DNA from 3 places in the Allobosea sp. GW821-FHT03A12 genome. Region 1 is predicted to be linked to each of the others. Evidence: predicted binding sites of a transcription regulator. Region 1 holds the regulator's gene; each other region holds the start of a gene.

The links. The regulator PhoB, encoded in region 1, activates phosphate uptake and scavenging genes when phosphate is short. The targets are predictions, from matches to a motif close to TGTCATNNANCTGTCAT.
Positions count from the first base shown of each region.
Region 2: phnD (phosphate/phosphite/phosphonate ABC transporter substrate-binding protein) is a predicted target of PhoB. The motif match lies at 3,069-3,085, and genes of this name have one in related genera.
Region 3: AC3WLC_RS30665 (UDP-2,3-diacylglucosamine diphosphatase) is a predicted target of PhoB. The motif match lies at 1,878-1,894, and genes of this name have one in related genera.

Region 1 is NZ_JBYSVZ010000006.1:419,877-430,213, reverse strand. It holds gene pstA (phosphate ABC transporter permease PstA) at 1-149, shown strand, start outside; gene pstB (phosphate ABC transporter ATP-binding protein PstB) at 178-978, shown strand; gene phoU (phosphate signaling complex protein PhoU) at 1,016-1,741, shown strand; gene phoB (phosphate regulon transcriptional regulator PhoB) at 1,882-2,580, shown strand; gene AC3WLC_RS24420 (YnfA family protein) at 2,590-2,910, opposite strand; gene AC3WLC_RS24415 (GcrA family cell cycle regulator) at 2,988-3,539, opposite strand; gene AC3WLC_RS24410 (aspartate aminotransferase family protein) at 4,086-5,297, shown strand; gene argF (ornithine carbamoyltransferase) at 5,300-6,229, shown strand; gene AC3WLC_RS24400 (Hsp33 family molecular chaperone) at 6,229-7,227, shown strand; gene argE (acetylornithine deacetylase) at 7,350-8,528, opposite strand; gene apaG (Co2+/Mg2+ efflux facilitator ApaG/CorD) at 8,525-8,917, opposite strand; gene AC3WLC_RS24385 (2'-deoxycytidine 5'-triphosphate deaminase) at 9,159-10,325, shown strand.
Region 2 is NZ_JBYSVZ010000004.1:6,831-13,533, forward strand. It holds gene phnE (phosphonate ABC transporter, permease protein PhnE) at 1-1,158, opposite strand, end outside; gene phnC (phosphonate ABC transporter ATP-binding protein) at 1,155-1,946, opposite strand; gene phnD (phosphate/phosphite/phosphonate ABC transporter substrate-binding protein) at 1,967-3,019, opposite strand; gene AC3WLC_RS14120 (TIGR01459 family HAD-type hydrolase) at 3,217-4,047, shown strand; gene AC3WLC_RS14125 (inorganic phosphate transporter) at 4,057-5,070, opposite strand; gene AC3WLC_RS14130 (DUF47 domain-containing protein) at 5,086-5,730, opposite strand; gene AC3WLC_RS14135 (ABC transporter substrate-binding protein) at 5,895-6,703, shown strand, end outside.
Region 3 is NZ_JBYSVZ010000012.1:31,333-38,035, forward strand. It holds gene AC3WLC_RS30650 (DMT family transporter) at 1-387, opposite strand, end outside; gene AC3WLC_RS30655 (GNAT family N-acetyltransferase) at 521-994, opposite strand; gene AC3WLC_RS30660 (SDR family oxidoreductase) at 1,039-1,818, opposite strand; gene AC3WLC_RS30665 (UDP-2,3-diacylglucosamine diphosphatase) at 1,945-2,769, shown strand; gene AC3WLC_RS30670 (glycosyltransferase family 4 protein) at 2,769-3,869, shown strand; gene AC3WLC_RS30675 (cation:proton antiporter domain-containing protein) at 4,046-5,833, opposite strand; gene AC3WLC_RS30680 (AAA family ATPase) at 6,014-6,703, shown strand, end outside.

The sequences.
Region 1 (10,337 bases):
TCTCCAACCTGCCGGTGACGATCTACCAGTTCGCCTCAGCCCCTTACGAGAACTGGCAGCAGCTGGCCTGGGCGGGCTCGCTGATCATCACCGTCTCAATCCTCGTGCTTTCCATCATCGCCCGGCGCATCGTGCGCGGCGGCAAGTGATCAGCGTCCGATCGGAAGGACCATGCAGATGCTCTCGACCCTGGAACTGAGCCCGCAGACGCTGGATGCCGAGGCTCCCGTCCGCATCGCCGTCAAGAACCTCGATTTCTACTACGGCGAGCACAAGGCGCTGAAGAACATCAACCTCGACTTCCGCGACCGGCACGTCACCGCGCTGATCGGCCCGTCCGGCTGCGGCAAGTCGACCCTGCTGCGTATCTTCAACCGGATCTACTCGCTCTATCCCGAGCAGAAGGCCACCGGCGAGATCCTGCTCGACGGCCGCAACATCATCTCCAACAACGTCGACGTGAACGAATTGCGTTCGCGCATCGGCATGGTCTTCCAGAAGCCGACGCCCTTCCCGATGTCGATCTACGACAATGTCGCCTTCGGCATCCGCCTCTACGAGAAGCCGCCGAAGTCGGAGCTCGACGACCGTGTCGAAGGCGCGCTGCGCCGCGCCGCCCTCTGGGACGAGGTCAAGGACAAGCTGAAGAGCTCCGGCATGGGCCTCTCCGGCGGCCAGCAGCAGCGCCTCTGCATTGCCCGCACCATCGCCCAGAAGCCCGAGGTCATCCTGTTTGACGAGCCGACCTCGGCGCTCGACCCGATCTCGACCGGCAAGATCGAGGACCTGCTGGAGCAGCTGAAGAGCGACTTCACCATCGTCATCGTCACCCACAACATGCAGCAGGCGGCGCGCATCTCGCAGTACACCGCCTTCATGTATCTCGGCGAGGTGATCGAGTTCGACGCGACCAACACCATCTTCATGAACCCGCACAAGAAGCAGACGCAGGACTACGTCACCGGCCGTTTCGGCTGACGTCCTCAGCGCCAGCCAGCACCGAAGGATACGCCCGATGTCGGATCAACATATCGTCCGCTCCTACGATGCCGATCTCGAGGGCCTGCGCCGCAGCCTCGCCGAGATGGGCGGCATGTCCGAGCGCATGCTCGGCGACTCCACCGTGGCGCTGGTGCGCCGCGACACCGCGCTCGCCCAGAAGATCATCAGCGCCGACCAGCGCCTCGACAATCTCCAGCGCGAGGTCGAGGAGAAGGCGGTGCTGACCATCGCCCGCCGCCAGCCGCTGGCCAACGACCTGCGCGAGCTGATCTCGGCGATCCGCATCGCCGCCGACATCGAGCGCGTCGGCGACCTCGCCAAGAACATCGCCAAGCGCGCCGTCGCGATCTCCGGCCAGTTCTCGCCGCCGCATCGCGCCGTGGTCGGGCTGGAGCATATGAGCCGCCTGGTCCAGGCCCAACTCAAGGACGTGCTCGACGCCTATGCCGCCAGCAACGAGCAGAAGGCGATGGAGGTCTGGCGCCGCGACGACGAGATCGACGCGCTCTACACCTCGCTGTTCCGCGAGCTCCTGACCTATATGATGGAGGATCCGCGCAACATCACCTTCTGCACGCATCTCCTGTTCTGCGCGAAGAACGTCGAGCGCATCGGCGACCATACCACCAACATCGCCGAGACCATCCACTACCTCGTCACCGGCCAGTCCATCGACGAGACCCGGCCGAAGCTCGACACCACCAACATCCTCGTCGACCTGCCGGCGGCCAATGGCTGAACCGGCGGGCGGCGCGCTTTCCGTTCAGCCGGAATCGGCTGAACGATCAGAATTCGCGCAGTTGAAAAGTTGGAGCATGTTCTGATCGCAAAAGTGGTTTCCACTTTTGCGGAACAGGCTCCGAGCGAAAGCGAGACGTAATGCCTGCACGCATCCTGATCGTCGAGGACGAGGAGCCGCTCACCCTGCTGCTGCGCTACAATCTCGAGGCCGAGGGCTTTGAGGTCGACAGCGTGGCGCGTGGCGACGACGCCGAACTGCATCTGCGCGACCATACGCCCGATCTCGTCCTGCTCGACTGGATGCTGCCGGGCCTCTCCGGCATCGAGCTCTGCCGGCGTCTGCGCACCCGCCGCGACACCGAGCGCGTGCCGATCATCATGCTGACTGCCCGCGGCGAGGAGACCGAGCGCGTGCGCGGCCTCGCCACCGGCGCCGACGACTATGTCGTCAAGCCGTTCTCGCTGCCCGAGCTGATCGCCCGCATCCAGGCCCTGCTGCGTCGCGCCAAGCCCGGCCATGTCGCCGGCCTGCTCGCCGCCGGCGATCTCGAGCTCGACCGTACGACGCGGCGCGTCCGCCGTGCCGGCGCCGAACTGCATCTCGGCCCGACCGAGTTCCGTCTGCTCGAATTCCTGATGCAGGCGCCGGGCCGGGTCTATTCGCGGGCGCAGTTGCTCGATGCCGTCTGGGGCCGCGACGTCTATATCGACGAGCGCACCGTCGACGTCCATGTCGGGCGTCTGCGCAAGGCGATCACGCCCGCCAACGCCAAGGACCCGCTGCGCACCGTGCGCGGCGCCGGCTACGCCTTCGATGAGACGTTTGCGCGCGGCTGAGCGCTTCGATCAGCGCGGCGCGGCGATGATCACCGCCGCGCCGGCGAGGCAGAGAACGGCTCCCGCGAGATCATAGCGATCCGGCGCGACCTTCTCGACCAGCGCCATCCAGGCCAGCGACGCCATGATGTAGATGCCGCCATAGGCGGCGAAGGCGCGCCCGGCGGCGGGGCTGTCGACCAGGGTCAGCAGCCAGGCGAAGACCGCGAGAAAGACGAGTCCCGGCAGCAGCCACCAGACCGGCTTGTCGAGCTTCAGCCAGGCCCAGAAGGCGAAGCAGCCGGCGATTTCCGCCAGCGCCGCGGCGGCATAGATCGCCAGGGTCGTCATGGGCGCTCCCACTCATTCCAGCCATGAAAAAGCCGGCCACGAGGGCCGGCTTTTCAGCGTCCAAACATGCCGCCCACTCAGGCGCGAATGGCCTTGCGGTCGCGGCGGCGGTCGGCTGCCGGCTGGTAGGCGATGCGGGCGTGATAGGCGCAATAGGGCAGGCCGGTGGCGCTGCGGCCGCCGCAGAAGCGGAACTCCGGCGTGGTCGGGTCGCCCATTGGCCAGCGGCACATATATTCGCGCAGGTCCATGATCGTGACCCGCTCGGAGAACGGCACGACCACGTCCTCGGCCGGCGCCGGAGCGCGTTCGACCTGGGCTTCGGCTTCGATCTGTGGCGCGAACTGCGGGGCGAGCGCGGTGTTGCCGCGGGTCAGGCCTGCGTTGCCACTGCTCTGGTGGCCGGCCGGATGGCTCGGCGGACGGGCGGCCGGCTTGCGCGGACGCGGCGCGGCAGAGCCCGGGCTCTTGGCCCGGCCGGACAGGCCGAGGCGATGGACCTTCCCGATGACGGCGTTGCGCGTGACATTGCCAAGCTCGGCGGCGATCTGGCTCGCGCTCAGGCCGTCATTCCAGAGCTTCTTGAGCAGTTCGACGCGTTCGTCGGTCCAGGCTCCGGCTTCGGTCATGGGGTTGCACCTGTCTTCGTCATGCTCCGCCAGCAAGCCGGCGAGGCATAGGGAGAGATCATGGCGGAATCCGATACCGGCAGCGCCCGTCGCTAAACGGAAGCCGTTACGCCCGGAACTGACGATACAGGAGACGCCGCACGAGATGTCGTATCTGACGAAGAAGACCATACAAGATGGCCTGACTCGGCCACAAGAGTCGCCGAATCGTAATTCGGCTTTTCCCCAGCCAATCGCCGCAGATGGTCCGGCAGTGAGTCCAATCGGCAACGCTGCCGCGAGGTCAGCCGCAATTGACAGGGCCGGGCCGGTTTTGCATAGTCTCACGACGCAGCCGCCCTCAAGGGGCGGCGCTTATGTTTTTGAGCGATCGGGATTTTCCTTCGATGCGGCTTGACGCGCGACGAGACGGCGGGAACGGCCAGCGACGATAATGTCGCCGGCGGGTCGCATCGTGCCGGCATCATGCCGCCTTGCGTCCCACCCTGCCGTTCCCGGCCCGAGATTCCGCGCTACCCTCCTGTCTCGCCGCAAGGATTTCGCTCGATGAGCACCGCTTCCGCTTCTTCCGTTCTCCTGCCGACCTATGCCCGGGCCCCGATCGCGCTCGAGCGCGGCGAAGGCGCCTGGGCGATCACCGCCGATGGCACCCGCTATCTCGATTTCGGCGCCGGCATCGCCGTCAATTCGCTCGGCCACGCCCATCCGCATCTGGTCGAGGCGCTGACCCAGCAGGCTCAGCGCATCTGGCACACCTCGAACCTCTACACGATGCCCGACGGCGAGAAGCTCGCCCGCCGGCTCTGCGAGGCGACCTTCGCCGAGCGCGTCTTCTTCACCAATTCGGGCGCCGAGGCGAACGAGTGCGCGATCAAGATGGCGCGCAAGTACCACGCCGCGAAGGGCCATCCCGAGCGCTACCGGATCGTCACCTTCGAGGGCGCCTTCCATGGCCGCACGCTCGCGACCATCGCCGCCGGCGGCCAGCAGAAATACATCGACGGCTTCGGCCCGAAGGTCGACGGCTTCGATCAGGTGCCATTCGACGACGAGGCGGCGCTGAAGGCCGCGATCGGGCCTGAGACCGCCGCGCTGATGATCGAGCCGATCCAGGGCGAGGGCGGCCTGCGCTCGGTGCCGATGCGCTTCCTCAGGCGCCTGCGCGAGCTCTGCGACGAGCACGGCCTGATGCTGATCTTCGACGAGATCCAGACCGGCGTCGGCCGTACCGGCAAGTTCTTCGCCTATGAGCACTATGGCGTCGCGCCCGACATCATGTCGATCGCCAAGGGCATCGGCGGCGGCTTCCCGATGGGCGCCTGCCTCGCCACCGAGGAGGCCGCCTCCGGCATGACGCTCGGCACGCATGGCACCACCTTCGGCGGCAATCCGCTCGCCATGGCGGTCGGCAACGCCGTGCTCGATGTCATCCTGGCGCCTGGCTTCCTCGACCATGTCCAGAAGACGGCGCTGCGCCTGCGCCAGTCGCTGGCCCAGCTCAAGGACCAGCATCCGCAGGTGATCGAGGAGATCCGCGGCGAGGGGCTGATGCTCGGCCTCAAGCTCAAGACCCTGAATACCGATTTCGTCGCCCAGGCCCGGGCCGCCGGCCTGCTCGTGGTCGCGGCTGGCGACAATGTCGTGCGCCTGCTGCCGCCCTTGATCATCGGCGAGAGCGATGTGGCCGAGGCGGTGGCGCGGCTCGACAAGGCGGCAGGTGCGGTCGAGGCGGAGCTCGCCCGGCCGGCGGCGGAGTGAGCATGATGTCTGCGACGCGTCATTTTCTCGATCTCTCGGATTTCTCCGCCGGCGAGCTGAGGTCGATCCTCAAGGCCGGCGAGGAGATCAAGGCCCGCAGGCGCACGCCGGCGGCAGCCGGCGACCGCCTGCTCGAGGGCAAGGTCATCGCCATGATCTTCGAGCAGCCCTCGCTGCGGACCCGCGTCTCCTTCGATGTCGGCATCCGCGAGCTCGGCGGCTCGCCGATGATGGTGACGGGCCAGGAGATCGAGCTCGGCGAGCGCGAGACCATCGCCGACACCGCCCGCGTGCTGTCGCGCTATGTCGATGCGATCATGATCCGGATGCTCGACCATGATTCCGTGGTCGAGATGGCGAAATACGCCACCGTGCCGGTGATCAACGGCCTGACCAAGCGCCAGCACCCCTGCCAGGTCATGGCCGATGTCATGACCTTCGAGGAGCGCAAGGGCTCGATCAAGGGCAAGCGCATCGCCTGGACCGGCGACACCAACAATGTCCTGACCTCCTGGGTCCATGCCGCCGGCCGGCTCGATTTCGAGCTCGCCATCGCGACGCCCGAGGAGCTGGCGCCGCCGCCGGCCCTGCTCGACTGGGCCCGCAAGCAGGGCGCGAAGCTGCAGTTGACCACTCGCCCCGAGGCGGCGGTCGAGGGCGCCGATTGCGTCATCACCGATTGCTGGGTCTCGATGGGCGACGAGGAAGGCACGCGCCACAACCTGCTGCGGCCCTACCAGGTCGATGAGCGCCTGCTCGGCCGTGCCGAGAAGGATGCGATCTTCATGCACTGCCTGCCGGCTTCGCGTGGCGAGGAAGTGACCGATCAGGTCATGGACGGCCCGCAATCGGCCGTCTTCGACGAGGCCGAGAACCGGCTGCATGCCCAGAAGGGCATCCTGGCCTGGTGCTTCGGCGGAGTGGCGGCCTGATGGCGGACGCTTCGCCCGCGGGCGCACCCGACGATCGGGTGCTGCCTTTCGCCGTGCCGGAGCTCGACCTGCGTGGCCGGGTCGTCCGGCTCGGCGCTTCGCTCGACCAGGTCCTTGAACGGCATCATTATCCCGAGCCTGTCGCGCGCGTCGTCGCCGAGGCGGCAGCACTGACCGTCATGCTCGGCACGACGCTGAAGGGCGAGGGGCGCTTCCAGCTCCAGACCAAGAGCGACGGGCCGGTCTCGATGCTGGTCGTCGATTTCAACGCGCCTGACTGCTACCGCGCCATGGCCCGCTACGACGCCGACCGTCTGGCGGCGGCGGTCGACGCGAACGCGACCTCGACTGGCGAGCTGCTCGGCAAGGGCCACCTCGCCATGACCGTCGACCAGGGCACGGATGCGACGCGCTATCAGGGCATCGTCGCGCTCGACGGGCAGAGCCTGGAAGAGGCCGGCCATCAATATTTCCGCCAGTCCGAGCAGATTCCGAGCCGGATTCGCTTGGGCGTCGGCACGGTCTTGACCGGCGGCGGCCTCGCCTGGCGTGCCGGCGGGCTGATCGTCCAGTTCATGCCGACCTCGCCAGAGCGCCTGCGCGCCGCCGATCTCCACCCTGGCGATGCGCCCGAGGGCCATGAGATTCTCGCCGCCGGCGACGATGACGGCATTACCGACGACGCCTGGGCCGAGGCGCGCTCCCTCGTGGGGACGATCGAGCATCACGAATTGCTCGATCCGCTCCTGGAGAGCGAGCGCCTGCTCTACCGGCTCTTCCATGAGCGCGGTGCCCATGTCTTCGAGCCCGTCGCGGTGCACGAGGCCTGCCGCTGCTCGCGCGAGCGCGTGCTCGGCATGCTCAAGGGGTTTTCGGCGGACGACCGCAAGGCGATGATCGCCGATGACGGCTCGCTCGGCGTCACCTGCGAATTCTGCTCGCGCCGCTACGAGTTTGATCCGGCCGAGGTCGAGGCGGAGATTTCGGCGGGGGAGTGAAGGGCTCGGCGTCATGCTCGCCCTTGTGGCGAGCATCTCAGGCCGGAGAAGCCTCCGTCTAGCGCCTCCTCGTCAGGAGATTCTCGGGTCTGCGCTGCGCTTCGCCCGAGAATGACGGCGCTTCAGCCCACCCGGCACTCCGCCATCAGCTTGCGCATGAAGGCCTCGCCCGCGGCGAACTGCTCCAGCGTGATGTATTCGTCCGGCTGGTGCGCCTGGTCGATCGAGCCGGGGCCGCAGACGATCGTCGGCAACCCTGCGCGCTGGAAATGCCCGGCCTCGGTGGCGTAGGCGACGGCGATGGTGCGGTTGCGACCGGCAAGGCGCATCACCAGCGTCTCGGCCTCCGAGCCGGGATCGGGGGCAAGGCCCGGCACGTCCGAGCTCATCACCGTCTCGATCGTCGCCGACGGTGCGGTCCTGCGCATCCGCGCCAGCACCTCGTCCGACAGCTTGGCGAAGCGGGCCGGCACCTCCTCGGGATCGGAGCCCGGCAGCGTGCGCACCTCCCAGGCGAGGTCGCAGCGATCGGCCAGGATGTTGCGGGCGATGCCGCCATGGAACTTGCCGATATGGACGGTGTCATAGGGCGGATCGAAGCGGCCGCTCTCGTCGATCCGGCCCTCGCGCTCGTCGGCCATGGCGACGAGGCCGGCGGCGAGGCGGGTGCCGGCATGGACGGCGCTGGCGCCGAGATGCGGCTTCGAGGAGTGCGCGGCAAAGCCGGTGATCGCGGTGAAGAAGGTGCGGATGCCCTTATGCGCATCGGCGAGTTCGAGCGAGGTCGGCTCGCCGACGATGACGGCGCGTGGGCGTGGCAGGCTCTTGCCCATCGCGGCGATGCCGTCGACGACGCCGAGGCAGGTCACCTCCTCGTCATAGGAAAAGAACAGGTGGATCGGCGTCTTGAGGTCTGCGGCGAGGAAATCCGGCACCAGCGCCAGGGCCAGCGCGACGAAGCCCTTCATGTCGACCGAGCCGCGGCCATAGGCTTTGCCGTCCTCGACATGCAGGGTGAACGGATCGCGCGACCAGGCCTGGCCCTCGACCGGCACGACGTCGGTATGGCCGGAGAGGACGATGCCGCCCTTGTCCTGCGGGCCGATCGTGGCGAACAGCGCCGCCTTGTCGCCGGTCGCGTTCGGGAAGCGCACGGACGGCACGCCCCAGCCGGTGAGGTATTCCTCGACGAAGGCGATCAGGTCGAGATTGGATTTGTGGCTCACCGTGTCGAAGGCGACGAGGCGGGCGAGCATGTCGAGCGGCTGGTAGCGCTGCCCGGTTGGGGTTGCGGTCGTCAATGCAGAACCTTCTTTACATAGGGCGAGTCGAGCGGGAACAGCGGCACCTCGACATCGAAGCGCGCGCCGTCCTCGCCGAGCATGGCATAGACGCCCCGCATGCTGCCGTCGGGCGTCATCAGCGGGCAGCCGGAGGTGTAGCTGAAGCGCTCGCCGGGCTGCAGCACCGGCTGCTGGCCGATCACGCCCTCGCCGCGGACCTCATGGACCTCGCCGCGCCCGTCGGTGATGACCCAGTGGCGCGTCATCAACTGCATGGTGCGCGACGAGAGGTTCTCGATCTCGATGGTATAGGCCCAGAAATAGCGGCTCTGGTCCGGCGTGGACTCGTTGTCCATGAACTTGGGCGAGGCGGTGACGCGCACGCCATGCGTTTCGGCCTGGTACATGATCGCGGCTCCGTGCCGTCTGCGCGCGGCGCGCGCCGGGGCGGCGGGAAGGCCTTGTTATGACCTGGGACGGCGCAGCGTCAATGCTGCCAACAGGCTGTAGAACCGATGACCCGCGGTTCCGGCATGTGGACAACCTGATGCCGGACTCGCCAGCGCCATCCCGGTGCGGCAGGAAGAACGATCAATCTCGCGGCGGGCCGCCTTTGCGCCGCACTCAACAAGGTGGTCTGATAGCGCCATGGCGACATCGCCCGACATGCTGGCTGAGATCGCGACCGCGCCGGCTTCGCTCGCCGGCCCTTCCGGCGTGCTGCCGCGCCAGGATATCCGCAAGCTCGTCCATCGCGGCATGGTCCGCTCGACCTCCGGCGCTTTCTCCGAGAGCCAGTACCAGCCGGCGAGCCTCGACCTCAGGCTTGGCCACAAGGCCTATCGCGTCCGCGCCAGCTTCCTGCCCGGCCCGAACAAGAGCGTCGCCCAGATGCTCGTCGATTTGACCCAGGACGAGGTCTCGCTCGAAGAGGGCGCGATCCTCGAGAAGAACTGCGTCTATGTCGTCGAGCTGATGGAGTCGCTGCACGACCTGCCGGCGACGATCTCCGCCTTCGCCAATCCGAAAAGCTCGACCGGCCGGCTCGACGTCTTCACCCGCCTGATCGCCGACCGCAGCGAAGCCTTCGACAGCGTCGCCGGCGGCTATTCCGGCAAGCTCTATGCTGAGATCTCGCCGTCGAGCTTCTCGATCAAGGTACGCAAGGGCAGCCGCCTCAACCAGTTGCGCTTCCGCCGCCGCGGCTCCGGCCAGGAGGAGGCGGAGGGCTTCCGCGTCTCCGATCGGGAGCTGCGCGAGGTCCATCGCCACACGGCTCTGGTCGATGGTCCCGCGACCATCCGCAACGGCCTGCTGTTCAGCATCCATCTCGGCGACGCCGAGGGCGAGGTCATCGGCTACCAGGCCCAGCGCTTCACCGATGTAATCGATGTCGACCGCGTCGGCGGCTACGAGATCGACGATTTCTGGACGCCGATCCCGGCCAAGCGCAAGCGGCTGATCCTCGATCCGCACCAGTTCTACATCCTCGCCTCGAAGGAGCGGATCCACATCCCGCCGGCCTTCGCCGCCGAGATGGCGCCGATCGATCCCGCAATGGGCGAGTTCCGCGTCCATTATGCCGGCTTCTTCGATCCGGGCTTCGGAGTCGGTGCCGGCGGCGTGCCCGGCAGCCGCGGCGTGCTCGAGGTCAGGAGCCATGAGGTGCCCTTCCTGCTCGAGGACGGGCAGGTGGTCGGGCGCCTCGCCTTCGAGCGCATGGCGGCCGAACCCGACGCCCTCTACGGCGCGATCGGCACCTCCAACTACCAGGGCCAGGCGCTGAAGCTTTCCAAGCATTTCCGCTCGGCTTGAGCGGCGATTTGG
Region 2 (6,703 bases), on a different contig from region 1:
CCAGACCGAGGACGAGATGTTGCGGGCGCACATCAGCGCCACCGGCGTCGCCATGAGGATCGCCAGCACCGTGCCGAGCGTTGCGGTGTGCAGTGTCTCGATCAGCGCCTGCTGCACGGTCTTGGGGAAATAGGCCCAGTCGATCGGCCACATCCGCGCGAAGAGGTCGACCGTCTGCTCCGGCGCGTCATAGAGGAATTCCGGGATCACCTCGATGGTCTGGACCGACCAGCCCAGCGCCAGCGCTGCCACCGCCCAGAACGCGAGGCGCATGCCACGCTCGGCGGCGGTGAAGCGATGCCAGACCGGGCCGGACGCTCCTTGCTTGACCTCGCCGGTCGGCGCCTCGTCCTGATAGACCCGGCGCATGAAGGCGGAGAGGATCTCGCCGGCCATAACCGCCAGGATGATCGCGATGATGATGGTCAGAACGAAGTCGTAGTCGAAGCGCTGGAAGGCGGTGAACAGCGTCGCGCCGATGCCGCCGCCGCCGACGAGGCCGACCAGGGCGGAATTGCGCAGGTTCGAATCGAGCTGATAGGCGGCAAAGCCGATGAAGCGCGGCAGCACCTGCGGCACCACGCCCATGGTCACGACCGAGAGGAAGGGCGAGCCGGCGGCGCGCAATGCCTCGATCGGCTTCATCGACATTTCCTCGATAGCCTCGGCGATCAGCTTGGCGATGAAGCCGATGGTTGCGACGATCAGCGCCAGGATGCCGGCGAGCGCGCCGAAGCCGACCGCCTTGACGAAGAGGATGGCGACGATGACCGGGTGGAAGGTCCGGCAGAGCGCGATCAGCCCGCGCGCCAGGATCGTCACCGGCAGGGGCATCAGGTTGCGAGCGGCGCAGAGGCCGACAGGCAAAGCGAGCAGCACGCCGGCGCCGGTCGCGATGATGGCGATCTGCAGCGATTCCAGCATGCCCTGCGCGAGCAGCTGCAGTTTGTCGTGCGCCAGGTTCGGCGGGAACATGCGGCCGAGGAAGCGCGCGCCATTGCCGAGGCCCTGGACGAAGCGCTCCCAGCGGATATCGACGATCCCCGCCGCATAGATCACATAGGCGACGAACAGCACCGCGCCGAGGCGCAGCGGCCAGTTCGGCGGGAAGGCGCGGGCGCGCAGGCTGAGGCCTTCGCTGAGGGGAGGGGCGCTCATTCCATCCAGCCTTCGCCGCCATAGATCTCGGCGAGATGGCTGTCCTGCAGCCCGGCCGGCGGGCCGTCATAGATCACGAGGCCCTTGGACATGCCGATCATCCGCAGGGCATAGCGTCGGGCGAGCGCGACGTTGTGAATGTTGACCAGCACCGGGATATTGCGCTCGCGCCCGACCTTGGCGAGCAGTTCCATGATCTCGACCGAGGTCTTGGGATCGAGCGAGGAGGTCGGTTCGTCGGCGAGGATCAGGTCTGGCTCCTGCATCACCGCGCGGGCGATGCCGACGCGCTGGCGCTGGCCGCCGGAGAGCTGGTCGGCGCGGCGGGTGGCGAAGTCGCCGAGGCCGACCGATTCCAGCAGGGCGAAGGCGCGGGCGATATCCTCCTCGGGGAAGCGCCGTGTCCAGGCGCGCCAGACCGGGACATAGCCGAGCCGGCCGCAGAGCACGTTCTCGATCACCGTCAGCCGCTCGACCAGATTGTATTCCTGGAAGACCATGCCGAGCCGCCGGCGCACTGATCTGAGCGGCTCGCCCTGCAGCTTCGCCAGATCGGTCCCGCCGAGCATGATCGAGCCGGAGGTCGGGTCGACCAGCCGGTTGATGCAGCGGATCAGCGTCGACTTGCCGGTGCCGGAGGGGCCGATGATCGCGACGATGCCGGGCTCGGAGACGCTGAGCGAGATGTCGCGCAGGACCGGCTGGCCCTTGCGATACTCCTTGACGAGATTGCGGATGACGAGCGCCCGGCCATGGCCGGGCGCCTCTGCGACGGGAAGGGCGCTCATGAGCTGGGAAGAGCCTTCGATCAGGGCTTGGCTGGCGCTGGCTGCGCCTTCTTCTTGGCGAGTTCGTCCGCCTCGCGCTTGGCCTCGGTGTCATAGGCCGACTTGTTGTAGGGCGTGCCCGACTTCTCGGCGACGTCGCGCACGATCGCCCAGTCCTTCTGGTAGGTGATCGGCAGGAAGCGATCGTCGCCGTTGAACTCCTTGGTCATTTCCGGGGTGAAGCGGAAGGAGAAGAAGCAGTCGGTCAGCTTCTTGGCGAGCTCGGGCTTGAGGTCGTGCGCATAGGCGAAGGACGAGGTCGGGAAGATCGCGCTGCGATAGATCTCTCGGGTATCCTCCTTCTTGATCGTGCCGCGCACGATCATGCGCTCGTAGACGTCGCCGGCGACGGCGCCCATGTCGTAGTCGCCGGAGACGACGCCGAGCAGCGACTTGTCATGCCCGCCCGACATTAGCGGCTTGTAGTCCTTGTCGGCTTCGAGCCCGAACTCGGGGAAGAGCACGCGCGGGGCGAGGTTGCCTGAGTTCGACGAGGGCGAGGTGTGGGCGACCTTCTTGCCCTTGAGGTCGGCGAGCTTCTGATAGGGGCTGGAGGCCTTGACCACGGCGACGAGGTTGTAGCCGCGCACGCCCTCGGCCGAGCCCTTGGCGGCGAAGGGGATCGCGCCGGCAAGGTTGACGGCGAATCCCGTCGGGCCGGTCGAGAAGCCGGCAAAGTGCAGGCGGCCCGAGCGCATCGCCTCGATCTCGGCCGAGTTCGACTGCACGGGGTAATAGACGATGCGCTTGCCGGTGCAGGCGGCGAGATGGTCGGTCAGCGGCTTGAAGATGTTGGCGTAGACGGCCGGGTCCTCGACCGGCGTATAGGCCCAGACCAGCGCCGACGGGTCCTTCAGCTTCGAGGCCTCGGTCGGCACGTCAGCGACCAAGTCCTTGTTGGCGTCGCAATACATCGTGTCGAGCTGGCCGCGATTGGGGCAGGCGTCCTGTGCCTGTGCCTGTGCCGCGCCTGCGAGCCCGAGGCTCAGCAGCAGCGAGGTTGTGGCGGACAGGCAAGTCAGCGTCTTAGTCATAGTCGGCGTCTCTCCCGGTCGATCTTGATTGTGAGCTGGCTATAGTATGTGACACAAAACTGTCATATTCCAGCCGGGCGGGGCGTCTCGTCTTACGACTATAGTGGCCTTGTCCACCGCGACGATTGACCCGCGCACCAACCCAGGCGATGCGAAATCCTCTTCCCACAATCTTTCCGGACAATCTGGCGGCGTTGATGCCGCGCTATGACGGCTTCCTGCTCGACCAATGGGGCGTTCTGCATGATGGCGTCCGGCCCTATCCCGGCGCCGTCGCCGCGTTGCAGATGCTGCGACGCGCCGGTAAGCGCGTGATCATCCTCTCGAATTCCGGGCGCAGCGGAGCCGAGAACGCCAAGCAATTGATGAGATTCGGCTTCGCGCTGGAGCTCTATGACGAGATCGTTTCGGCCGGGGACGACGCCCGCGACGCATTGGCGGCGCGCGACGAGCCGTTCCACCAAGCGCTCGGCCGCCGCTGCCTGCTGCTGGCGCGTGAGGGCGAAGCGCATCTGGCGGAAGGCCTGGGTCTCGACCTCGTCGAGGATGTCGCCTTGGCCGATTTCATCCTGCTGATGACGATGGATCCACCCAAGCAGTCGGTCGCCGGCTGGATGAGCTTGCTCGAAGCGGCCAGCGACCGCCGGCTGCCGATGGTCTGCGCCAATCCCGACCTGCACCGCGCCAGCGCTGACGGCGGCCTGCAGGAGGCACCCGGCCTCGTCGCGCGCGTCTATGAGCAACTCGGCGGCGCCGTGCGCTATCACGGCAAGCCGCAGCCGCGGATCTACCGCACCTGCCTTGCGAAGCTCGGGCTCGACCGCAGCCGGGTGATCGCGATCGGCGATTCGCTCGAGCACGACATCGCCGGTGCGCAGGGCGCCGGCATCGACAGCGTCTTCATCGGTGGCGGCATCCACCGCGGCGAGATCGGCTGGGATGGCGCGGCGATGGATGCAGCGAGTTGCCTCGCGCTCTTCGCCCGCGCCGGGCAAAGCCCGACCTATGCGCTGCCGCTGCTCGGCTGATGCCCTCGCTCAGCGGCCGGTCAGGAACAGTCCGGAGAGGAAATAGGCCAGCGCCGAGATCAGGCCGGCGGCCGGCATGGTGACGATCCAGGCGAAGACGATGCCACGGGCGACGCCCCAGCGCACCGCCGTGACCCGCCTTGCCGCGCCGACGCCGATGATCGCGCCGGTGATGGTGTGCGTGGTCGAGACGGGCACGCCGAGATAAGTCGCCATGAACAGGGTGATGGCGCCGCCGGTCTCGGCGCAGAAGCCCTGCTGCGGCGAGAGCCGGGTGATCTTCGAGCCCATGGTGTGGACGATGCGCCAGCCGCCGCAGAGCGTGCCGAGCGCCATCGCCGCCTGGCAGGAGATCACCACCCAGAACGGCACCGAGAAGGTGTCGCCCATCATGCCGTGCGAGAACAGCAGCACTGCGATGATGCCCATCGTCTTCTGCGCGTCGTTGGCGCCATGCCCGAGCGAATAGAGCGAGGCCGAGACGAATTGCAGCAGGCGGAAGGTCGAATCGACCTTGATCGGCGCCACCCTCAGGAAGGTCCAGGAGACGATCAGCACCAAGAGCAGCGCCAGCGCGAAGCCGATCGCCGGCGACATGAAGATCGCGACGAAGGTCTTGCCGAGGCCCCACCAGACGATCGCCGAGAAGCCGACCTTCGACAGGCCGGCGCCGACCAGCCCGCCGATCAGCGCATGCGAGGAGCTCGACGGGATGCCGGCGATCCAGGTCACGACATTCCAGACGATCGCGCCGGTGAGCGCGCCGAAGATCACCCGGTCATCGACGATCGTCGCCTGGATGATGCCGGAGCCGACCGTCTGGGCGACGTGCAGGCCAAAGAACAGGAAGGCGATGAAGTTGAAGAAGGCGGCCCAGAACACCGCCCATTGCGGCGCCAGCACTCGCGTCGAGACGATGGTCGCGATCGAGTTGGCGGCGTCGTGCAGGCCGTTCAGGAAGTCGAACAGCAGCGCGACGGCGATCAGGAAGAGGAGGGCGGGGGCGAAGCTGGCGAAGTCCACAGGAGGCCGCGCCGCTCAGAGGTGTTCGAGCACGATGCGGCTGACGCGCTTGGCGACGTCCTCGAAGCGGTCGACCACCTTTTCCAAGTGGTCGTAGATCTCCGCGCCGACGATGAAGCCCATGGCGTCGGTACCGCGATGGGCCTTGAACAGCTCCTTCAGGCCCTGATCGTAAAGCTGGTCGGAGTGCTCCTCGATCGCCCCGATCTCCTTGGCGAGCGCCCCGATGCCGACCGCGTGCTTCTTGATGTCGCGCAGCATCGGCAGGAGCTCGCCAACCTTCTGCGAGGCAGCGACGACCGTCTTGCCGAGCTCCTGCATGCAGGGCGTAAAGCTCTCGACCTCGAACAGGCGGATCGCCTTGGCGGTCTTCTGCATCTGGTCGATGGCATCGTCCATCGAGCCGATCAGTTCCTCGATGTCGCCGCGGTCGAAGGGCGTGATGAAGGTGCGGCCGACCTCGAGCATGACCTCGCCGGCGATTGCGTCGGCCCGGTTCTCCTCGGCGAAGATCTCGGCGCAGCTGGCCTCGATCGGCGTCGCCCCGCTGAGCAGGCCGTCGAGCGCCGCCGCGCCCGCCTGCAGCGTCTGCGCATGACGCTCGAACAGCACGAAGAACTTGTCCTCCTTCGGCAGCAGCTTCTGGAACCAGCCCAGCATCGGAACGGCCTCTCACCAACTTAGTCCGCCCCGCGGCAAATGAGCGGGATGACACGCCTGCGCCTTTTGTGACAGTTTTGCGACAACGGCAATCCGGATTCACCGGTTTTGCCAGCCGCCGGCCTCGACGTCGGCGGGCACAGAAGACGAAAGGGAGGATTTGGATGTTTACACGCAGGATCGCGCTCGTCTCGGCGCTCGGACTGGCCCTGGCCGCCTCGGCTGTTCATGCGCAAGCGCCGTCGGGCAAGGTCACGGTCGTGACCTCGTTCTCGAAGGACGTCACCGACCCGATCAAGAAGGCCTTCGAGAAGGCGGTGCCCGGTGTCACGCTGGAGGTCCAGAACCGCAACACCAATGCCGGCGTGAAATATGTCGAGGAGACCAAGGCCAACAATCAGGTCGACCTGTTCTGGGCCTCAGCGCCCGATGCCTTCGAGGTGCTGAAGGGCAAGCAGCTGCTCTTAGCCTACAAGCCGAAGGCGACCGGCATCCCCGAGAAGATCGGCTCCTATCCGATCAACGATCCCGCCGGCTTCTATTTCGGTTTCGCCGCCTCGGGCTACGGCATCATGTGGAACGAGCGCTATGCCAAGGCCAACAAGCTGCCCGAGCCCAAGGACTGGCAGGACCTCGCCAAGCCGGCCTTCTACGGCCATGTCTCGATCGCTTCGCCCGCACGCTCGGGCACGACGCACCTGACCGTCGAGACCATCCTGCAGGGCGAGGGCTGGGAGAAGGGCTGGCGCACCCTCAAGGAGATGTCCGGTAATTTCCACTCGATCACCGAGCGCTCCTTCGGCGTGCCGGAGGCGGTCAATTCCGGCCAGGTCGGCGTCGGCATCGTCATCGACTTCTTCGCCTTCTCGGCGCAGGCCTCGGGCTTCCCGGTCAAGTTCGTCTACCCGACGGTCACCACGGTCGTGCCGGCCAATGTCGGCATCATCGCCAACCCGCCGAACAAGGCGGCGGC
Region 3 (6,703 bases), on a different contig from region 1:
GACGGCGACGGCGGTCCAGCGATAGATGCGCACGCGCTCCTTCAGGATCAGCGCCGCCAGCACGACGACGATCAGCGGCGCGGCATAGCCGATCGCGACCGCGTCCGAGAGCGGCAGCAGGTGCAGCGCCGCGAAGCCGAGGAACATCCCGGTCGAGCCGATGACGCCGCGCTTGAGATGGCCGCGCAGATTGTTCGTCTTCAGCGCCTCGGGGAATTCATGGCGCCAGGCCAGCCAGATGATCAGCGGGATCAGCGCGAAGAAGGAGCGGAAGAAGACGAGCTCGCCGGTCGGATAGCGCGAGGCCAGCGTCTTGATGCCGGCCGACATCAGCGTGAACGACAGGGCCGAAAGCAGCTTGAGGCTGATGCCGAGGAGCGGTGACAAGGGAGCAGGTCGGGCGCGAGGACTGGAAGTCTTGTGCAAGACGTCCAGCCCTTAGACCACGGGCGCCGGGCCGTTCCAAGCGCCGATCTTGCAAATCGGACCGGCGCGCTGCGGGAGGCGATGAAGAGCCGGGTCAGGCGAAGCGGTATTCGAGGATCTCATCGCCGCGATCGTCGAAGCTGCCGGTCGAGCGCCAGCCGAGATGCCGGTAGAAGCCATAGGATCGTGAGGCGGGATCGGCTGAGCAGCTCAGGAACAGCCTGGCGAAACCGAACTCCCCGAAATCAGCGGCGACCAGGTTCAGCAGCGTCCTGCCAATTCCTTTTTCTTCATAGTCGGGCAGTAGCGCCAGCACGGCGATCTCGCCGGTCTCGCGTTCGCCGAAGCAGTAGCCGACGATCCGGCCGTCGTCGGTCGCGACATGGCCGGGCAGGCTGGTGTCGGCGATGCCGGCGCGCCAGCTTTCGAGCGTGATGCCGAGCGCCGCCAGCCTTTCGACCGAGAAGGCGTTCTCGCGCGTCATGCCGCGCAGGACGAGGCAAGCGGGCGTGTCGTCGGGGATGGCGCGGCGATAGGCGATGGTCATGGTCGGCCGAGCTGGAGGCATCGACCGGGCTGCGTCTGGCGCGGCCCGGCCGGTTTGCGGCTATGTCAGAAATTGGCCCGGAACGAGCCGCCGTCGATCAGGAAGTTCTGGCCGGTGATGTAGCCGGCATGGGCGCTGGAAATGAAGGCGCAGAGCTTGCCGAACTCGTCGGGCGTGCCGAGGCGGCCGGCCGGGACGGCCGCGAGCCGCCGCTTCGTCGCTTCCTCGATGCTGATGCCCTGCATCTCGGCGACCTTGTTCGTCGCGGTCTTGATCCGGTCGGTGTCGAACACGCCCGGCAGGATGTTGTTGATGGTGACGTTGGCATGGGCGATCTCGCGCGCCACGCCGGCGAGGAAGGCGGTGAGGCCGGCGCGTGCGGCGGAGGAGACGTCGAGCCCCGTGAGGGGGGTCAGCACGCTCGCCGAGGTGATGTTGATGATGCGGCCGAAGCCCCGCTCGATCATGCCGTCGACGACGCGCTGCACCAGCTCGAGCGGCGTCGCCATGTTCTGCGCCACGCCTTCGAGCAGGCCCTCGCGCGTCACTTGGCGGAAGGGTTTTGGCGGCGGGCCGCCATTGTTGTTGACGAGGATGTCCGGGTTCGGCGCGGCGGCGAGCAGCGCATCCTGGCCCGCTTTGGTCGAGACGTCGGCGACGACGGCGATCACGGTCGCGCCGGTGCTGGCGCGAATCGCAGCCGCGGTCTCCTCCAGCGTCTTGGCGTCACGGCCGTTGATGACGACGGTGCAACCCGCTTCGGCGAGCGCCTGCGCGCAGCCACGGCCCAGCCCCTTGCTCGAGGCGCAAACGATGGCCGTGCGGCCGGCGATACCCAGATCCATTGTCGTCTCCCGGAAAGATCCGTTCCTGTGAGAGGAGGCAAAGCATGGTTTTGCCGCCGCGTCATCAAAGCGTAGTGCAAATCAGACACACGCCGCAGACATCTGACAACGGATGGGTCGGCGGGTATGAGCGACGACAGCGACGCCAAGCAGGTTCGCAGCATCTTCATCTCCGACCTGCATCTGGGCACGCGTGGAGCCCAGGCGGATCTCGTGCTGGAGTTCCTGCGCGCCTATGACGCTCCGACGATCTATCTGGTCGGCGACATCATCGACGGCTGGCGGCTGAAGAGCGGCTGGTACTTCCCGCAAGCCCATAACGATGTGGTGCAGAAGCTGCTGCGCAAGGTGCGCAAGGGCTCGAAGCTGATCTACGTCACCGGCAATCACGACGACTTCCTGCGCGACTATACCGGCCTGCAGTTCGGCGGCATCACGCTCGTCGACGACATCGTCCACGAGACCGCCGACGGCAAGCGCATGCTGGTGATCCATGGCGACCTGTTCGACCTCGTGGTCCGCAACGCCAAATGGCTCGCTCTGCTCGGCGACTGGGCCTACACGATCGCGCTCGTGCTCAACCACGGCATCAACCGGGTCCGCCGCGTCCTTCGCCTGCCGCACTGGTCGCTTTCGGCCTGGGCCAAGCACAAGGTCAAGAACGCGGTGAACTATATCGGCGAGTTCGAGCAGTGCCTCGCCGACGAAGCGCGCCGGCACAAGGCCGACGGCGTGATCTGCGGCCACATCCACCACGCCGCCCAGCGCGAGATCGGCGGGCTGACCTACATCAACACCGGCGACTGGGTCGAAAGCTGTACGGCGGTGGTCGAGCACGACGATGGCCGCTTCGAGATCGTACGTTGGCCGCAGCACCGGTTTAGCGGCGAGAAGCCGGCTACTCCTGCGGCGCGGCCGACTCCAGTGCCGAGCCTCGTCGAGGCCGCGTGATGCGTGTCCTGATCGCGACGGACGCCTGGCGCCCGCAGATCAACGGCGTGGTGCGCTCGCTGGAGCGGATGGTCGAAGCGGCGCCGGAATTCGGCGTCACCCCGCAGATGCTGACGCCGGAGGGGTTCTGGCAGGTCGGCCTGCCGTCCTATCCCGATATCCGCATCGCGCTTGCGACGCGCCGTCATATCGCCCGGCGGATCGCCGAATTCGGCCCCGACCATATCCACATCGCAACGGAAGGGCCGATCGGCTGGCTGACGCGCGCGGTCTGCCTCGCCCAGAAGCGCACCTTCACCACGAGCTACCACACGCGCTTTCCGCAATATGTCGCGGCGCGCTGGCCGATCCCCGAAAGCTGGAGCTATCGCTTCTTGCGCCGTTTCCACGGGCCTGCGGCAGGCGTCATGGTCTCGACCGCGACGGTCGAGGCGGAGCTGCGGGCGCATGGTTTCGAGCGCATCCTGCGCTGGGGGCGCGGCGTCGACCTCTCGCTGTTCCATCCGCGGCCCGAGAGCGTGCTCGACCTGCCGCGGCCGATCTTCCTCAGCGTCGGCCGGGTCGCGGTCGAAAAGAACCTCGAGGCCTTCCTGTCCTTGCGCCTGCCCGGCAGCAAGGTCGTGGTCGGCGACGGGCCGGCTCGCGCCGACCTGCAGCGTGCCTTCCCCGAGGCGCATTTCCTCGGCGCGCGCGAGGGCGAGGATCTCGCGGCGATCTATGCTTCCTCCGACGTCTTCGTCTTCCCGAGCCTGACCGACACTTTCGGCATCGTGCTGCTGGAGGCGGCTGCGAGTGGATTGCCGGTGGCGGCTTTCCCAGTGCAGGGGCCGAGCGACGTCTTCGCCGGCAGTGAGGCGGCGGTGCTGCACGAGGACCTGCGCCAGGCCGCGCTTTCGGCCTTGCGCCTGCCGCGCGAGGCCGGGCTGGAGCTCGCTCAGCGCCATAGCTGGCACAGCAGCGCCGAGCAGTTCTACGGCCACATGCGCCGGGCGATGCAGGCTGCCGCTGCGGGCAAGGCGGTGCGCCCCGAACTGGCGCCGGCCCCGACAACTGCCCTGTCCGTCCGCTTGGAGCCGACGGAGCGCAAGGAATTCGCTTAGCGCTACACCGTCTTTCCGGGGCAGGCCGCAGGCCTGAGCCGGGAACCCAGAACCGATGCGTCTGATCGGAAGGCTCGGTTGGGGGCGAGCTTATTACGGAAAGGGCATCGGCTCTGGGTTCCGGGCTCGCTGCTGCGCAGCGCCCCGGAAAGACGAGGTGGCGCCAAGCGAAACTGTCACAGCCGGCGCGAGCGGGCATGGCGCGGCAGCGCCGGCTGCGGGGCGCTCGGCGGCTTGAGCTCGCTGCGGAAATCGTCGCGGCGCTGGTGCACCGAGGCGATGACGAGGCCCATCGGTACGCCGAGGCCGACCAGCGCCGCTTCCGACAATTGCAGGCTGGCCTCGATCGTTTCCGGCACTGCGTCGTTGACGCCGAGCTCGTAGAGATGCCGCGCATGCTTGGCGTCGCGGGCGCGGGCGACGATGATGAGGTCCTGCCGCACGCCGCGTGCTGCCGCGACGATCTCGTCGACGGCGCGGGGATTGTCGATGGTGACGATCAGCGCGGTCGCCTCCTCGAGGCCGCAGAGTCGCAGGAAATCGGGCCTCGTGGCGTTGCCATAGAAGGCTGGCCTGCCGGCCCGGCGCTGCGTCGAGACCAGGGCGGCGTCGGCGTCGACGGTGATATAAGGCACCTTGTGCTGCGAGAGCATCTCGCCGACCAGGCGGCCGACGCGGCCGAGGCCGACGACGATGGCGCGCGGAGCATGGTCGTCCGGCGGCAGGATGCTCGCTTCGTCGGGAAGCTTCACCGCCGGGGCGAGGCGGGCCGAGAGCGTCCGGGCCATGCGGGCGGCGAGCGGCAGGAAGATCATGGTCAGGGAGACGCCGGCGAGCACCAGCGAGGCGGCCGTCTGGTCGACCAGCTTGGCGGCGACCGAAGCCGTCAGCAGCACGAAGGCGAACTCACCGCCGGGGCCGACCATAATCGCGGTTTCCAATGCAGTCGGCACGGAGAGCTTGAAGTAGCGGGCGAACATGAAGGTGATCGCGACTTTGGCGAGGAAGAGGCCGATGGCGATGCTGAAGATCGCGACCGGCTGCGCTGCCAGCGCCGCCGGGTTCACGCTCATGCCGACGGTGAGGAAGAAGACGCCGATCAGCAGCGACTTGAACGGCTCGATCGTCACCTCGATGGCGCGGCGATATTCGGTCTCCGCCAGCAGCAAGCCGGCGATGAAAGCGCCGAGGCCCATGGAAAGCCCCGCCGCCGCGGCGATCAGCCCGGTGCCGAGCGCGACAAGCAGGGTCGCGGCCATGAAACTCTCGGAGGAATCGGTCGAGGCGACCAGGCGGAAGAGCGGGCGCATGGCGAGACGGCCGATGACGGTGATCGCCGCGATCGCCGCGACTGCCTGCAGCAGCGCCTGCGTCAGGCCGAGCAGCAGCGAGCCGTGCTCCTGCGCGCCGAGCACGCTGACCAGGAAGAGCAGCGGGATCACCGCGAGGTCCTGGCAGAGCAGGATGGCGAAGCTGGCGCGCCCGGCCGAGGAGGTGATGCGGCGATGGGCCGAGAGCAGCTCGACCACCATGGCGGTCGAGGAGAGGGCGAGCGCGGTGCCGATCAGCAGCGCAGCTGCCGGCGCCTGGCCATAGGCGAAGGCGACCGCACCGATCGCCGCGGCTGAGAACGCGACCTGGCCGAGACCGAGCCCGAAGACCAGCCGGCGCATGGTCATCAGGCGCTCATAGGACAGCTCCAACCCGATGACGAAGAGCAGGAAGGCGACGCCGAGCTCGGCCGGGCCTGCGAGCGCATCGGCATTCGAGACGGTGACGGCGCTGAGATAGGGAACCTTGGCGACGAGGCCGCCGAGGCCGTAGGGGCCGAGCACGGCACCGCAGGCCATGAAGGCGACGACCGAATTGACCCGGAACCGCTTGGCGAAAGGCACGATCACGCCGGCCGTGGCGAGCACGACCACGGCGTCACGATAGGCGGAAGGATCGATCGTCCCGGCCACGTCACCCTCGAAGAATCAAGCGAAGTTGCTGATCTCAAAGCTTTGCTTGGCAAAGCCTTGCGACACAAACCAAAACTCGCGCCGGGCTGACGAAAACTTGCCCCGCTGCCGGCCGACCTCTAAGCACATGCCATTCGCGGCGGCAGCATGGCCGCGGAGCAGCCATATGAAGGGCCTCGCATGCGCTTTACCGGCACTGCCTCCTACGTCGCCACCGAGGACCTGACCGTCGCGGTCAATGCCGCGATCCGGCTGGAGCGGCCGCTCCTCGTCAAGGGCGAGCCCGGCACCGGCAAGACCGTTCTGGCCGAGGAGATCGCCGCTGCGCTCGGCGCGCCGCTGCTGACCTGGCACGTCAAGTCGACGACCAAGGCGCAGCAGGGGCTCTACGAATACGATGCCGTCAGCCGCCTGCGCGACAGCCAGCTCGGCGAGTCCAGAGTCTCCGACATCGCCAACTACATCAAGCGCGGCAAGCTCTGGGAGGCCTTCGTCTCGCCGGTGCGCCCGGTGCTGCTGATCGACGAGATCGACAAGGCCGATATCGAGTTCCCGAACGACCTGCTGCTCGAGCTCGACCGCATGGAGTTCCATGTCTACGAGACCGGCGAGACGATCAAGGCGGCGCAGCGGCCGGTGATGATCATCACCTCGAACAACGAGAAGGAGTTGCCGGACGCCTTCCTGCGCCGCTGCTTCTTCCATTACATCCGCTTCCCCGATGCCGAGACGATGCAGAGAATCGTCGAGGTGCATTTCCCCGGCATCAAGAAGCGCTTGATGGAGGAGGCGCTGCGCCTGTTCTTCGAGGTGCGCGAGGTGCCCGGCATCAAGAAGAAGCCCTCGACCTCCGAACTGCTCGACTGGCTG